One region of the Embleya australiensis genome, then DNA from elsewhere that is predicted to be linked to it. Evidence: riboswitches for the same ligand, from Rfam matches in the RefSeq annotation. Region 1 holds a riboswitch; the other holds the start of a gene.
The links. Region 1 has a riboswitch for glycine ahead of gcvT (glycine cleavage system aminomethyltransferase GcvT). Riboswitches for the same ligand answer to the same signal wherever they lie in the genome.

Region 1 (7,511 bases):
ACGCCACCGCCCTGGGCGTGCGGATTCAGCCACAGACCCCAGCGGTCGGTGTACAGCGAGGACGCGATCTCGGGGACCGGACAGATCTCGAACGAGCGGTCCCAGCCACTGAGACGCAGCTGTTCCTCGGACGTGAACGCCGGCGCGTAGCGCCATCCGGCCACGTCCATGTTCCCGTACTGCGCGTCCGGGCTGCCGGGTTGCCCCTGCCACAACAACATCCACACGGGCGCGCCGACGAGCGCTTGCAGCAACCGCTCGTAGGCGTCGTAGCGCCCGGGGGCCACCTGGCTCAACGCCTGCTCGACCTGGTTCACGACGTCCTCCCCGAACCCCATGTTTTTCGACACCGGTGCCGGCCGCGGCCGGACGGGCTCAGCGCTGGTCGGCCCGCAGATAGAACGGCTGCGTCCGCTCCAGCATCCAGTCCCCCACAGGATCCTGCGCCACGTCCAGAAGCACCACGTTGACCGGCCACGGGCACGCGGCGCGGCCGAGCGCACGCTCCAGGGCGCCGATCGCGGCCAGCCGGTCCTCCTCCTGCCACCGGTCCAGTTCGACGCCGACGAACAGGACCGGCGGATCGGACTCGACCTCGCCCAGGCCGCGCCGGGCGCTGAGCACCACGGGGACGTGGATGAACTCGGCGGCGGCGGCGATCAGGAAGTCCATCGGCTCCTGGTCGGGCTCGTACAACCGCACCCGTGCGCCGCGGCGGCCCGCGCCGGGCAGCCGGGCCAGCTCCAGCACACCCGGCGGCGGGATCGGGATGCCCACCTCGCCGCCCGGGTTGACCACGATGCCGATGTGCGGCGGCAGCCCTCGGGCGAACTCGCGCATCGGCGCCACGGTGCCCGCCATCGGCCCCGCGAGCCGGCGGAACTGCTCCTCCGAGGAGAACACGGGCACATACGGCCGACCGTCGATCTCGGCGGTGGGCAGGGTCAGTTCGGTGTCGGCGGCGCTGCCCCCCTCGGGCAGCGGCACCCACACGTCCGCCTCGGCGAGGGCCTCGAACAGGGCCTCGGCCCGGGACGGGTCGCGCATCGCCGCGACGAGCGCGCTCTCCACGGGATTGGCCGGGAACGGCATGGTGGTGCTCCTCTTGGTGTCCGGCGCAGTTTACGACTTGTCCGCATCCCGCCGTCGGGACTGTCCGGGTAGGGGGTCTGCGAAAACGATCCGGCGCAGCTGCCGCGCGGCCGGGCGGTCGAGCAGTACACACGAGGTGAAGCCGCCCGGGGCGGAGGCGAGGGCGGGTCCGGCGTCCAGCCACGGGGCGAGCCGGGCGAGCAGCGCGCGCCATTCCCGGTGGTGTCGGGCGAACACCGCGGTGGACACTCCGCGACCGCGCGCACGTTGGCCGGAAAGCGCCTGATGGGCCGTGACGTCAAGGAGCAGCGCGTGTGCCGGGATGCCGCGCCGCCGGGCCGCGCGCACCAGTACCCGGCGCAGGATCGGATTGCGGCCGCTGTCGTGCACCACCACCGCTCCGGGGCCGCGCAGCGCCCGGGCCACCTCGCCGTAGTGCGACAGCCGCACCAGCGGCCGGTAGGCCCGGTACGGCAGCCGCCCCACCCGCAGCGCCCAGCGGGCCCGGACCAGATCGGCGTCCAGGACCGCGACCGAGGGCCCGGCGGCGACCACCCGGGCCAGGAGCGTGCTCTTGCCCGCGCCCGGCAGGCCGGTCACCACGAGCACGCACGAGGCCGGATAGGACAGCACGTCCACCCGCCGGACCCCGTCCCGCTCCCCCTCCCGATGCCGCTCCTCCCGCAGGTCGTGCACGGACCGGGGGATCAACATGCCGCCCACCGCGGCGCCGGTATGCGCCCCCGCCGAATCCGTCTCCACGAATCCTCCCCTGATGTCCCGAACCCTCGTGCCCTGCGCATGGTGTCGCACCGAGGGCGCGAGCGGGCGCCGGCGCTCCCCCGGCACCGGCGGGGGATTGACGACACGCGCTAGCATGCCGGGCACAACCTCATAACGGCCGTCGACCCCACGCGGAAGAGTCCTCGCCATCGAGCGGGGCGCCGAAGGAGCAACTCCTCCCCGGAATCTCTCAGGCACCGATACCGCATGGGTCAGGCACTTCTGGAAAGCAGGCGCACCGTCGGTGCGGCTCACCCACGGTGCAAATCCCGGCCCGACGCGGCAGCGGCGGACGGGATGAAGCTCTCAGGTTCCGATGACAGAAGGGGAGGGCACCCCACTTTTCGACCGACTTTGGCCGAAAAGGGCTGAACGCCATGGCAGGGAGCCCCCTTTGTCCTCGAATTCGTTCTCGTACGGGCCGCAGCACCCGTCACCTTTCGTCGCACCTCGGGCCCGCGCCCGGGTCCGCGCCGTCCGGCATGCCCCGGACCGGTCCGCGCCCGCCGGGGGCTTCCGCCGGCGTCCCTTCGAAGGAGTCTTCGCATGACCACCGACCGCCGGACCCCGCTCGACGCCGTGCACGACGCGCTCGGGGCCACGATGACCGACTTCGCCGGGTGGCGGATGCCGCTGCGGTACGGAAGCGAGCGGGACGAGCACACCGCGGTGCGCACCACGGCCGGCCTGTTCGACCTCACCCATATGGGCGAGATCGAGGTCACCGGCCCGGAGGCCGCCCGCGCGCTCGACCACGCCCTGGTCGGTTTCGTCTCGAAGATCGGGATCGACCGCGCCCGGTACACGATGATCTGCACCGAGGAGGGCGGCATCGTCGACGACCTGATCGTGTACCGCCTCGGCGAAGAGCACTTCGTGGTGGTGGCCAACGCGTCCAACGCCGACGTGGTGGCGGGCAGCCTGAAGTACCGCGCGAGCGACTTCGACGCGACGGTGCGCGACGCGTCCGAGGAGTACACGCTGCTCGCCGTGCAGGGGCCCGCGTCGACGGAGATCGTCGGTTCGCTGACCGACGCCGACCTGCCCGCGCTCAAGTACTACGCGATCCTGCGCACCGAGGTCGCGGGCGTGCCCGTGCTGCTCGCCCGCACCGGCTACACCGGCGAGGACGGCTTCGAGCTGTTCGCCGCGCCCGGCGACGCGGTCGCGCTGTGGGACGCGCTGCTGGCCGCGGGCAAGCCGCACGGCTTGGTGCCGGCCGGCCTGTCCTGCCGGGACACGCTGCGCCTGGAGGCGGGCATGCCGCTGTACGGCCACGAGCTGACCCGGGACACCACGCCGTACGAGGCCAACCTGGGCCGGGTGGTCCGGCTGGACAAGCCCGAGGACTTCGTCGGCCGCGAGGCGCTGGCCGCGGCGGAGGCGGACGTGCGCCGCACGCTGGTCGGGCTGACCTCGCCGGGCAAGCGGGTCCCGCGCGCGGGCTACCCGGTGGTGGACGCGGACAGCGGCGAGCGGGTCGGCGAGGTCACCTCCGGCGCGCCGTCGCCGACGCTCGGCATGCCGATCGCGATGGCCTACGTGGCGGTGGAGCGGGCCGAACCGGGCACCCGGCTGGCGGTGGACATCCGCGGCAAGGCCGAGCCGGTCGAGGTGGTGGCGCTGCCGTTCTACAAGCGCGGCTGAGCCGAACCCTTCCCTATATCACCGGAAAACGTCCCAAATCATCCTGAGGGACGGACTTACCTCATTCGAATGGAGAATGGACCCGTGCACGCACCCCAGCACCTGCGCTACAGCAAGGAACACGAGTGGCTCGACGAGGCGGCCTCCCCCGCCGTCGTGGGCATCACCCAACACGCGGCCGAGGCGCTCGGCGACGTGGTGTTCGTTGAGCTTCCCGAGGTCGGCCGGGTGGTCGTCGCCGGTGAGCCGTGCGGCGAGCTGGAGTCCACGAAGTCGGTCAGCGACATGTACGCGCCGGTCTCCGGCGAGGTCGTCGAGATAAACGACGCCGTCGTCGAGGACCCGGCCCTGGTGAACTCCGACCCCTTCGGGGCGGGCTGGCTGTTCAAGGTGCGCATCGACGGCGAGGCCGAGGGCCTGCTGTCGGCCGACGAATACGCCGCGTTCTGCGGCGAATGATCGAGATCGACCCGATCGAGGAGCTGACAACCGTGACGATCCTGGACCGTCCCCTGGGCGAGGTGGACCCGCAGGTCGCCGCCGCCGTCGCCGACGAGCTGCACCGCCAGCAGAACACCCTGGAGATGATCGCCTCCGAGAACTTCGCCCCCGTGGCGGTGCTGGAGGCGCAGGGCTCCGTTCTCACCAACAAGTACGCCGAGGGCTACCCCGGCCGGCGCTACTACGGCGGCTGCGAGCACGTCGACGTGGTCGAGCAGCTCGCCATCGACCGGGTCAAGGAGCTGTTCGGCGCCGAGGCCGCCAACGTGCAGCCGCACTCGGGCGCGTCGGCCAACGCCGCCGCGATGTTCGCGCTGCTCTCCCCCGGCGACACGATCCTCGGCCTGGACCTGGCCCACGGCGGCCACCTCACCCACGGCATGCGGATCAACTTCTCCGGCAAGCTCTACAACGTGGTCGCCTACCACGTCGACGAAAAGACCCACCGCGTCGACATGGAGGAGGTCGAGCGGCTCGCCAAGGAGCACCGGCCGAAGCTGATCATCGCCGGCTGGTCGGCCTATCCCCGGCAGCTCGACTTCCCCGAGTTCCGCCGGATCGCCGACGAGGTCGGCGCCTTCCTGATGGTCGACATGGCGCACTTCGCCGGTCTGGTCGCCGCGGGCCTGCACCCCAGCCCCGTGCCGTACGCCGACGTGGTCACCACCACGACGCACAAGACCCTGGGCGGCCCGCGCGGCGGCGTGATCCTGTCCAAGGCGGAATACGCCAAGAAGATCAACTCGGCGGTCTTCCCGGGCCAGCAGGGCGGTCCCCTGGAGCACGTGATCGCGGGCAAGGCGGTGGCGTTCAAGGTCGCCGCCTCCGACGACTTCAAGGACCGCCAGAAGCGGACCCTGGAGGGCTCGGCCATCCTCGCCGAGCGGCTGACCCGCAAGGACGTCACCGACGTGGGCATCACCGTGCTCACCGGCGGCACCGACGTGCACCTGGTCCTGGTCGACCTGCGCGACTCGGAGCTGGACGGGCAGCAGGGCGAGGACCGCCTGCACTCGATCGGCATCACGGTCAACCGCAACGCGGTCCCGTTCGACCCGCGCCCGCCGATGGTCACCTCCGGCCTGCGGATCGGCACCCCGGCCCTGGCCACCCGCGGCTTCGGCAAGGCGGACTTCGAGGAGGTCGCCGACATCATCGCCGAGGCCCTGCTCCCCGACTTCGACGACACCCGCAAGGCCGCGCTCACCGCCCGGGTCACCACCCTGGCCGAAAAGCACCCGCTTTACCCGAACCTCTGATCCTGCGGATCGGGTTCGTCGACACGACGAAAACCGGGGCGCCGACTCGACACCTGCCGAGTCGGCGCCCCGTTTCGTCGCGGCCCCGCCGGGGTCGCCTCGGTCAGCGGCCGGAGAACTTGGGCTTTTCCTTGGCCACGAAGGCGCGCATGCCGGTGGTGCGGTCCTCGGTGGCGAACAGGGCGGTGAACTGGAGGCGTTCGATGTCCAGGCCCGTGTTCAGGTCGGTTTCGAGGCCGCGGTCGATGGACTCCTTCGCGGCGCGCAGGGCGTAGGCCGGGCCGTTGGCGAATTGCCCGGCCCACCTCACGGCCTCCGCGTAGACGTCCTCGGCCGGGACGACCCGGTCGACCAGGCCGATCGCGAGGGCCTCGTCGGCGGCGACGAAGCGGCCCGTGTAGATCAGGTCCTTGGCCTTGGACGGGCCGATCAGGCGGGGCAGGCGCTGGGTGCCGCCGGCGCCCGGGATGATGCCCAGCGTGATCTCGGGCTGGCCGAGCCTGGCGTTGTCGGCGCACACGCGCACGTCGGCGCACAGGGCCAACTCGCAACCGCCGCCGAGCGCGAAGCCGGTGATCGCGGCGACCACCGGTTTGGGGATCTCGGCGACGGCGGTGAACGCGGATTGCAGCGCGGCGCCCCGGTCGGCCATGTCCGTGTAGGTCATCTCGGCCATCTCCTTGATGTCCGCACCCGCCGCGAACACCTTCTCCCCGCCGTAGATCACCACGGCGCGCACGTCGGCCCGCTCACCCGCCTCCTGCGCCACCGCCCGCAGCTCCTCCTGGAGTTGCCGGTTCAGCGCGTTCATCGGCGGCCGGCTCAGCCGGATCGTGCCGACACCGTCGGCCACTTCCAGGTTCACGAATTCGCCCATGACGCTCTCCTCTGGTCAGCCCTGATGTGCCGATCCGACCATAGGCGTCGCCACCTCGGCGGGCGGTGAGCGGGGCCACGACATCCGCCGCGGCCCCGTCCGCCGGACGCCTCAGTGCGTGGGGGTCGTCGTGCCCTGCGTGGTGCCGGGCGTGCCGGTCGCGGTCCACTTGTCCCAGCTCAGGTTCCAGTCGGCGAAGCCGTTGTCGGCGTCGACCGTGCGCTCGTCGGAGCCGGAGATCTCGACCATGTCACCGGGGATCACCCGGTCGTACAGCCACTTGGCGTTCTCCTTGGTCATCGACACACACCCGTGGCTGGTGTTCTCGCTGCCGAAGACACTCGGGTCGGCCCAGTAGTTGCCGTGCACGAAGGTGCCCGAGGTGGTGACCCGCATCGCGAACGGCACGTCGTCGATGTCGTACTCGCTGCCCAGGCCCACCGTCTGCGAGTTCATCCGGGTCTTCTCGAACTTCTCGGTGATCGCCATCTTCCCGTTCCACGTGCTGTACTTCGGCGACTTGCCGGCCGTGATCGGGATGGTCTTGATCAACTGCTCGTTCTCGTAGACCTTCATGGTGTGCGCCTTCACGTCCACCATGGCGATCCGCTTGGTGGCGGCGACCTTGAAGCTGTAGCTCTTGAACTGGTTGGCGATCGCGCCGTTGCCCACGTCGACGCCGCGCAGGTTCAGGTTGACCTTCACATTCGTGCCGGGCGCCCAGTAGTCCCTGGGCCGGTAGTCCACCCGGGTGTTGTCGAACCAGTGCCAGGCGCCCTCCACCTTCGGCTCGACGTCGACCGACAGCGCCTTCTCCACCGCGGCCCGGTTCTTGACCGGGTAGTCGAAGGTCAGCGACACCGGGAAGCCGACTCCGACGGTGGCCCCGTCCTCGGGGCTGAAGCGCGCGGTGACCTTCTTGTCGCCGGAGAGCGTGTTGAACGTCGCCCGGGCCGTGGTCGGCGCGTTGTCGGCGTTGGTCGCGGTCGCGCTCACCGTGTACTTGCCGCCGAGGGTGAAGGCGACCTTGGGCTTCCAGGTCTTGCCGTCCGGGTCGAGCGTGCCGTCGACCGGCTCGTTCTGCGCGTTGACCACCTTGACCTCGCCGAGCTTCCCGCCGCCCACCACGATCGTGATCGGCGCCTGCGGGTCGATCGCGTTGGCACCGTCGGCCGGGGTGAGGGTGATCGACGCGGGATCCGCGCCCTTCTTCGAATCACCCTTGGTCGTGGTGCTGTTCGGGTCGCCGGGCTTCTTGCCGCCGTCGCCGCCGTCGTCCGAGCTACAGCCCGACACGAGCAGGAGCGCGCCGAGCAGCAGTGCGGGCACCACGCGCCATCGGGCCCGTGACC
Region 2 (7,511 bases), 4.4 Mb from region 1:
GCGCGCGTCTGGGCGCCGGCGCCGAGCGGGCGTCGGAGCAGACCTCGACCATCTCGATCAGCGGCATCGAGGCGCTGGACGCGGAACCCGCGCCCCGCGAGATCCTGACCCCCGAGGCGCAGGCCGCGGTGGACGCGCTGCCGCCGGGGACCGCGCTCCTCGTGGTGCGCCGGGGCCCCAACTCCGGCAGCCGCTTCCTGCTCGACTCGGACCGCACCACGGCCGGTCGGCACCCGCAGAGCGACATCTTCCTCGACGACGTGACGGTCTCGCGCAAGCACGCCGAGTTCCGCCGCACCGCCGGGGGCTTCGCGGTCGCCGACGTGGGCAGCCTGAACGGCACCTACGTGGGCCGCGAGCGCATCGACGAGGTCCCGCTGACGCCGGGCGACGAGGTCCAGATCGGCAAGTACCGGCTGGTCTTCTTCCCGAGCAGGCAGGGGCTGATGGGGTGAGTCCGGCGGCGGCCGGATCGGTCTCCTCGAGCATCGGCGGGGTGTTGACCCTGTTGCGTCCCGAGTTCCCGGACATCAGCATCTCCAAGATCCGGTTCCTCGAGGCGGAAGGGCTCATCGAGCCGCAGCGGAGCCCGTCGGGCTACCGCAAGTTCGGCCCCGCCGACATCGAACGACTGCGCTACGTGCTGCGTGTGCAGCGCGACCGCTACCTGCCGCTGCGGGTGATCAAGGACCAGCTCGACGCGATGGATCGCGGGCTCGAACCGGCCGGCCCGACCCCGGCCGAATCCGAGCACCCCCGGAACGGGGACGGCGATCCCGGAGCGGCCGGCCGGGACGGGGGCACGGTGCTCCTCGACCGGCCGGGGCTGATCGCCGCGGCCGGCATCCAGGACGCGGACCTGGCCCGCCTGGAGGAGTTCGGCCTGATCCAGCCGCACCGCCCGCGCCCCGACGAGGCCGGTGCGGACGCGGCCGAGGAGGGTGTGGTCTACGACGGGGACGCGCTCGTGGTGGCCCGCCTGGTGGCCGCGCTGGGCCGCTACGGCGTCGAGCCGCGTCACCTGCGCCAGGCCAAGGCCGCGGCGGACCGCGAGGCCGCCCTGGTCGAGCAGATCGTCGCGCCGCTCCTGCACCGCAGGGGCGCCCGCGCGAAGGCGGGCGCCGAGGAGACCGTCCGCGACCTGCTGGCGCTCACCTCGCGCCTGCACACCGTCCTGGTCACCACCGCGCTCGCGCCACGCCTGGGCCGCTGACCGGCGCGCCCGCTCGGCGCCCTACCCCGGCGTACGGTCGCCGCCGGGCCCCGGACCCGCGCCGGCCCCCCGACGGCGCCACGAAGAAAAAACGACGAATCCCCGACCTATTCGGCCCCCGGGGATCGGTCACCGACAGTCGAGCGCGCTAGTGTGGCGATGTGAACGAGCTAGAGGTTGTGGGCGTCCGGGTGGAGATGCCCTCTAACCAGCCGATCGTGCTCCTACGGGAGACGGGGGGCGATCGTTATCTCCCCATCTGGATCGGCCCGGTAGAGGCGACGGCCATCGCGTTCGCCCAACAGGGCGTGGTACCCGCGCGTCCTCTGACGCACGATCTCTTCCGGGACGTGCTGGAGGCGTTGGGGCAGGAATTGACCCAGATCCGGATCACCGACCTGCGCGAGGGCGTGTTCTACGCCGAGCTGGTCTTCTCCGGCGGCGTGGAGGTCAGCGCGCGCCCGTCGGACGCGATCGCGCTCGCGCTGCGCACCGGGACGTCGATCGTGGGCAGCGACGCGGTCCTGGACGAGGCCGGCATCGTGATCCCCAACGAGCAGGAGGACGAGATCGAGAAGTTCAGGGAGTTCCTGAACGACATCTCGCCCGAGGACTTCGGCACCACGAGCCAATAGCCGGCCCGCTCCGGCCCGGCGCATCCTCGGAACCGTCGACCGACCCCCTCGCCTCCTCGGCGGCCGGGTCCCGGTCGGCGGTTCTTCGCGTCTCGGACCCGATCAGGGTCGATCGGTTTCGGGCAGAAGCGATCAGTGGCAAAGCCGGCAGACCTACCCGTGGACGCCGGGTTCAAACCACTCGTGCGAGCAGCGTCACTCGGCGTGCCGAACGCCCCGGTCGTTGACGCGCTGTTGGTGACTGCCTACCGTCGAAATCGACAGTTCCGGGATGACCCCTGCGCGTTGCACCTCGCCGCCTGCGGCCCGGGACTGAAAGAGACTCCTCGCGCCGTACCCGGGCGCGCGGGGACGAAAGGGAGGTCGGCGTGAGCAGCACCGGCGACATCACGGCGGCGGAGCGCGCCCGCACGGCACGTCCTCTGCCGGCGACCGACCCCGGTGCGGGCCTCCGGCGGCCGGACGTCGTCCCACCCGGCACTCCGTCGGAGGACGTGGGCTACCGTGGCCCGACCGCCTGTGCGGCGGCCGGCATCACCTACCGGCAACTCGACTACTGGGCCCGCACCGGCCTGGTCGAGCCCACGGTCCGCTCGGCCCACGGCCCGGGCACGCAGCGGCTGTACGGCTTCCGCGACATCCTCGTGCTGAAGATCGTCAAGCGGCTCCTGGACACCGGCGTCTCGCTGCAGAACATCCGGATCGCGGTCGCCCACCTGCGCGGACGCGGCATCGGCGACCTGGCCGGGATGACCCTGATGAGCGACGGGGCGAGCGTGTACGAGTGCACGTCCTACGACGAGGTCATCGACCTGGTCCAGGGCGGCCAGGGGGTCTTCGGCATCGCGGTGGGGGCGGTGTGGCGCGAGGTCGAGGGCTCGCTCGCGCAGCTCCAGGGCGAGCACACCGGCACCGGGGAGCCGACCCCGCAGGTCCATCCGGGCGACGAATTGGCCCGCAGGCGTCGAGATCGCGCGGTCTGAGCGGCGATACCGCCGGTGGGAACCGGTGCGCGGGGGCGGGACGTCCACGTGGATGTGCCCATTCGTCGCCCCACCCTGCCCCGCTCCCGGCGTGCCCAACGGCGCGGCTACCAGGCCGTCGTCCTGCTCACGGTGGCCGGACTGGCCCCGGTGACGGGGCTGCACCTGTACGCCGGGGACCGGGTGCGCCCGGTGGAACGGGTGCCCGCGCGCGACGTCACGATGGTGCTCGGCGCGGGCGTGCGGGGGGATCGGCCGTCGGATCTGCTGGCCCGCCGACTCGACGTGGCGCTGCGGCTGTACCGGGCCGGCAAGACCCGGGTGATCCTGGTCAGCGGCGATGGCGGCGACAACCGCTACGACGAGACCGGGGTGATGCGGCGCTACCTCGTCGAGCGCGGAGTCCCGGACAAACGCGTCGTGAGCGACGATTCGGGATTCTCCACCTGGGATTCCTGCGCCCGGGCGAAGCGGATCTACGGCATCGAGCGGATGATCGTGGTCACGCAGAGCTTCCATCTGCGGCGCGCGCTGGCGCTGTGCAAGGCCGCCGGCATCGATGCCTACGGTGTTCCGGACCGATCCCTGACGTGGGGCCACATCGGACCCACCGTGTACGGAACCGGTCGCGAGGTGCTCGCCGCGATCAAGGCGACCGGAACGATCGTGTTCAAGCCGGACCCCCGGGTGACCGCCCGCCCCAGCGACGCGATCCGGCGCGCCCTGGAGGACTGACCGCGGGGGCGACCGCCCGCCCGGCGTCTCGCTGCGGCGCGCCCGAACGACCGTTCACCGGGGATGTCGGACCGGTGCGTCATGATTGCGCGGTGTGAGACAGGCGCCGGGCATCCTCCACCTCGACATGGACGCGTTCTACGCGTCGGTCGAGCAGGTCGCCAAGCCCAGCCTGGCCGGCAAGGCGGTGATCGTGGGCGGCATCGGCGCCCGGGGTGTCGTGGCCACCGCCTCCTACGAGGCCCGGGTCTTCGGCGTACGCTCCGCGATGTCCATCGGCGAGGCCCGCCGGCGCTGCCCCAACGCCGCCTTCCTCAGCCCCCGCTTCGGCCTCTACCGGCAGGTCAGCGACACCGTGATGGAACTGCTGCACCGGCTGTCCCCGCTGGTCGAACCGCTCAGCCTGGACGAGGCGTTCATCGACCTGGACGCGGGCCCGCACGGCGGCGCCCTGGACACCGCCCGGGTCACCGAGATCGCCGTGCGCCTGCGCGCCGACATCCACGCCGCCACCGGCCTGACCTGCTCGGTCGGCGCGGCCACCTCCAAACTGCTGGCCAAGATCGCCTCCGAGGCGGACAAGCCCGACGGGTTGTGCGTGGTAGTGCCCGGCACCGAACGGGCGATGCTCGACCCGCTCCCGGTGCGCGCGCTGCCCGGGGTGGGCCCGGCCACCGGCGACGTGCTGCGCCGGGCCGGCCTGGACACCGTCGCCGACCTGGCCGCGGTGGACGAGAGCGAACTGGTACGCCTGCTCGGCCAGGCGCACGGACACGGCCTGCACGTCCTGGCCGCGGGCCTGGACGCGCGCCCGGTGGTGGCCGACCGGGACGCCAAGTCGGTGTCGGTCGAGGACACCTTCGCCACCGATCTGGTCGACCGCGAGCGGATCACCAGGGAATTGGACCGCCTCTCGATCCGCTGCGTGGAGCGGCTGCGCGCGGCCGGCCGCTCCGGCCGCACCATCGTGTTGAAGCTGCGCCGCTACGACTTCAGCACGCTCACCCGCTCGGAGACGCTGCGCGGCCCCACCGACGACCCGGGCGTGGTGCGCGAGACGATCCGCCGCCTGGCCGCCCAGGTGGACGTCACCGGCGGAGTGCGGCTGCTGGGGGTGGGCGTCAGCGGCTTGGCCGACTTCGCCCAGCAGGACCTGTTCGGCGCCGCCGACACGCCGGCGGAGGAGCCGGAGGACGACGACGCGGGGCCGGCGGGGGAGGAGCCCGCCGAGGCCGGCCCCGAGCGGGTCTCCTGGTCTCCGGGCCAGGACGTGGTCCATGAGGACTTCGGCCCCGGCTGGGTCCAGGGCAGCGGCGTCGGCCGCGTCACGGTGCGCTTCGAGGTCCCGGGCGGAAAGCCGGGCCGGGTACGCACGTTCGCCCTCGCCGACCCGGCGCTGCGACCGGGGGAGCCGCTGCCCCTGCCGGGCACGGGCGACGCGGACGACCGGCCCGCCGGACCCGCCGACCCCGGCCCGCCGCCTCCGCCGCCCCCGTCGACCTGACAACCCGCACCCCTCCGGCCTGGCGTCCCGTCCGCATCCGATGCCACGCTGATACCGTTGAAGCCGCCCATTACGTTCGCGCGGGAGAGTTCTCGTGTTCGTCCGCACGAGGCGCCGAAGGAGCAACTCCTCCCCGGAATCTCTCAGGCACCCGTACCGCGTGGTCGTGGGCACTCTGGAAAGCAGGATCCGCACGTGGCTCGCCGAGTCGGGTCGGATCCTCGCCGACGGTGCAAATCGCGTTCGTGGGACCGGCCCCGCCGGTGTTCCGGGCGGGGTGAAGCTCTCAGGTACCGATGACAGAGGGGGAGGCCGGTGGGCGCGCGACCCGCGTGTCCGTCCAGGAGCGATCCAGGAGGCCTTTCGCGATGACACCGCGCACCCCTGCCCCGACGCGTGCTCACGCCGTACTCCCCTCCGGCCCCGGCTCGTTGACCGGCCTGGAGGCCGCGTCGCCGTTCACCGGCCGGCACATCGGTCCGGACACCGACGAACAGGCGAAGATGCTCGCCGCGATCGGTTACGGGTCCCTGGACGAGCTGACCGACGCGGCGGTGCCCGCCGCGATCCGCGCGCTCGCGGGCTTCGAGTTGCCGGCCGCCCGCACCGAGGCCGAGGTGCTGGCCGAACTGCGCGAGCTGGCCTCCCGCAACACCGTGCTGACCTCGATGATCGGGCTCGGCTACCACGGCACGTTCACCCCGCCGGTGATCACCCGCAACGTGCTGGAGAACCCGGCCTGGTACACCGCCTACACGCCCTACCAGCCGGAGATCTCCCAGGGCCGGTTGGAGGCGCTGCTCAACTTCCAGACCGTGGTCACCGACCTGACCGGCCTGGACGTGGCCGGCGCCTCGCTGCTCGACGAGTCCACCGCCGCCGCCGAGGCGATGACGCTGGCCCGCCGGGCGGGCCGGGCCAAGAGCGACGTGTTCGTCGTGGACGCGGCCACGCTGCCGCAGACCATCGCCGTGGTGCGCACGCGCGCGCGGGCGCTGGGCATCGAGGTCGTGGTCGCCGACACCGCCGACGGGCTGCCCGAGGGCGGCTGCTTCGGGGTGCTGCTCCAGTACCCGGGCACCGACGGTCTTGTTCGCGACCTGACCCCGGTGATCGAGGCCGCGCACGCGCAGGGCGCGCTGGTGGCGGTCGCCGCCGACCTGCTCGCGCTCACCGTGCTGCGCGCGCCCGGCGCGATGGGCGCCGACATCGCGGTCGGCACCACCCAGCGGTTCGGGGTCCCGATGGCCTTCGGCGGCCCGCACGCGGGCTACCTGGCGGTCCGCGAGAAGCTGACCCGCAGCATGCCGGGCCGCTTGGTGGGGGTGTCGGTGGACGCCGACGGCGCGCCCGCTTACCGGCTCGCGCTGCAGACCCGCGAGCAGCACATCCGCCGGGAGAAGGCGACCAGCAACATCTGCACCGCCCAGGTGCTGCTCGCGGTGATGGCCGGGATGTACGCGGTCTACCACGGGCCGGACGGGCTCGCCTCGATCGCGCGCCGCACGCACCGCTACGCGGCCGTGCTGGCGGGCGGGCTGCGGGCCGGCGGTGTCGAGGTGGTGCACGGCGACTTCTTCGACACGGTCACCGCCCGGGTGCCGGGTCGGGCCGAGCAGGTGCTCGCGGCGGCCCGCGCGGCCGGCGTCAACCTGCGGCCGGTGGACGCGGACCACGTGGCGATCACGTGTGACGAGACCACGCTGCGGGCGCACGTCGAGGCGGTCTGGGGCGCGTTCGGGGTGAGCGGCGACGTGGCCGGGCTCGACGCCGAGACCGCCGACGCGCTGCCCTCGGGGCTGCTGCGCGACACCGAGTTCCTGACCCACCCGGTCTTCCACACGCACCGCTCCGAGACCGACATGCTGCGCTACCTGCGTCGGCTCGCGGACAAGGACTACGCGCTGGACCGGGGCATGATCCCGCTCGGCTCGTGCACGATGAAGCTCAACGCCACGGTCGAGATGGAGCCGGTCACCTGGCCCGAGTTCGCGAACATGCACCCCTTCGCGCCGGTCGACCAGGCGGCGGGCTACCTGGAGTTGATCGACGGGCTGGCCGACTCGCTGGCCCGGATCACCGGCTACGCCAAGGTCTCACTCCAGCCCAACGCCGGCTCCCAGGGCGAACTCGCCGGGCTGCTCGCGGTCCGCGCGTACCACCACGCCAACGGCGACACCGCGCGCGACGTGTGCCTGATCCCCTCCTCCGCGCACGGCACCAACGCGGCCAGCGCGGTGATGGCGGGGATGCGCGTGGTGGTGGTCAAGACCGGTGAGAACGGCGACGTGGACCTGGCCGACCTGCACGCGAAGATCGAGCAGTACCGGGACACGCTCGCGGTGCTGATGGTGACCTATCCGTCCACGCACGGCGTGTTCGAGGAGGGCATCGAGCAGGTGTGCGCGGCGATCCACGAGGCCGGCGGCCAGGTGTACGTG

Region 2: linked by a shared signal. The riboswitch ahead of gcvP (aminomethyl-transferring glycine dehydrogenase) and the one ahead of gcvT (glycine cleavage system aminomethyltransferase GcvT) in region 1 are both predicted to bind glycine.

The regions. Positions count from the first base shown of each region.
Region 1 is NZ_CP182422.1:5,056,301-5,063,811, reverse strand. It holds gene ACMXN5_RS22080 (enhanced serine sensitivity protein SseB C-terminal domain-containing protein) at 1-317, opposite strand, end outside; gene ACMXN5_RS22075 (enhanced serine sensitivity protein SseB) at 376-1,092, opposite strand; gene ACMXN5_RS22070 (AAA family ATPase) at 1,123-1,854, opposite strand; glycine riboswitch at 1,998-2,091, shown strand; glycine riboswitch at 2,092-2,208, shown strand; gene gcvT (glycine cleavage system aminomethyltransferase GcvT) at 2,422-3,522, shown strand; gene gcvH (glycine cleavage system protein GcvH) at 3,607-3,981, shown strand; gene glyA (serine hydroxymethyltransferase) at 3,978-5,282, shown strand; gene ACMXN5_RS22050 (enoyl-CoA hydratase/isomerase family protein) at 5,386-6,159, opposite strand; gene ACMXN5_RS22045 (L,D-transpeptidase) at 6,271-7,511, opposite strand, start outside.
Region 2 is NZ_CP182422.1:691,443-698,953, reverse strand. It holds gene ACMXN5_RS02955 (FHA domain-containing protein) at 1-455, shown strand, start outside; gene ftsR (transcriptional regulator FtsR) at 452-1,213, shown strand; gene ACMXN5_RS02945 (bifunctional nuclease family protein) at 1,375-1,848, shown strand; gene ACMXN5_RS02940 (MerR family transcriptional regulator) at 2,217-2,831, shown strand; gene ACMXN5_RS02935 (SanA/YdcF family protein) at 2,880-3,566, shown strand; gene ACMXN5_RS02930 (DNA polymerase IV) at 3,661-5,070, shown strand; glycine riboswitch at 5,142-5,239, shown strand; gene gcvP (aminomethyl-transferring glycine dehydrogenase) at 5,439-7,511, shown strand, end outside.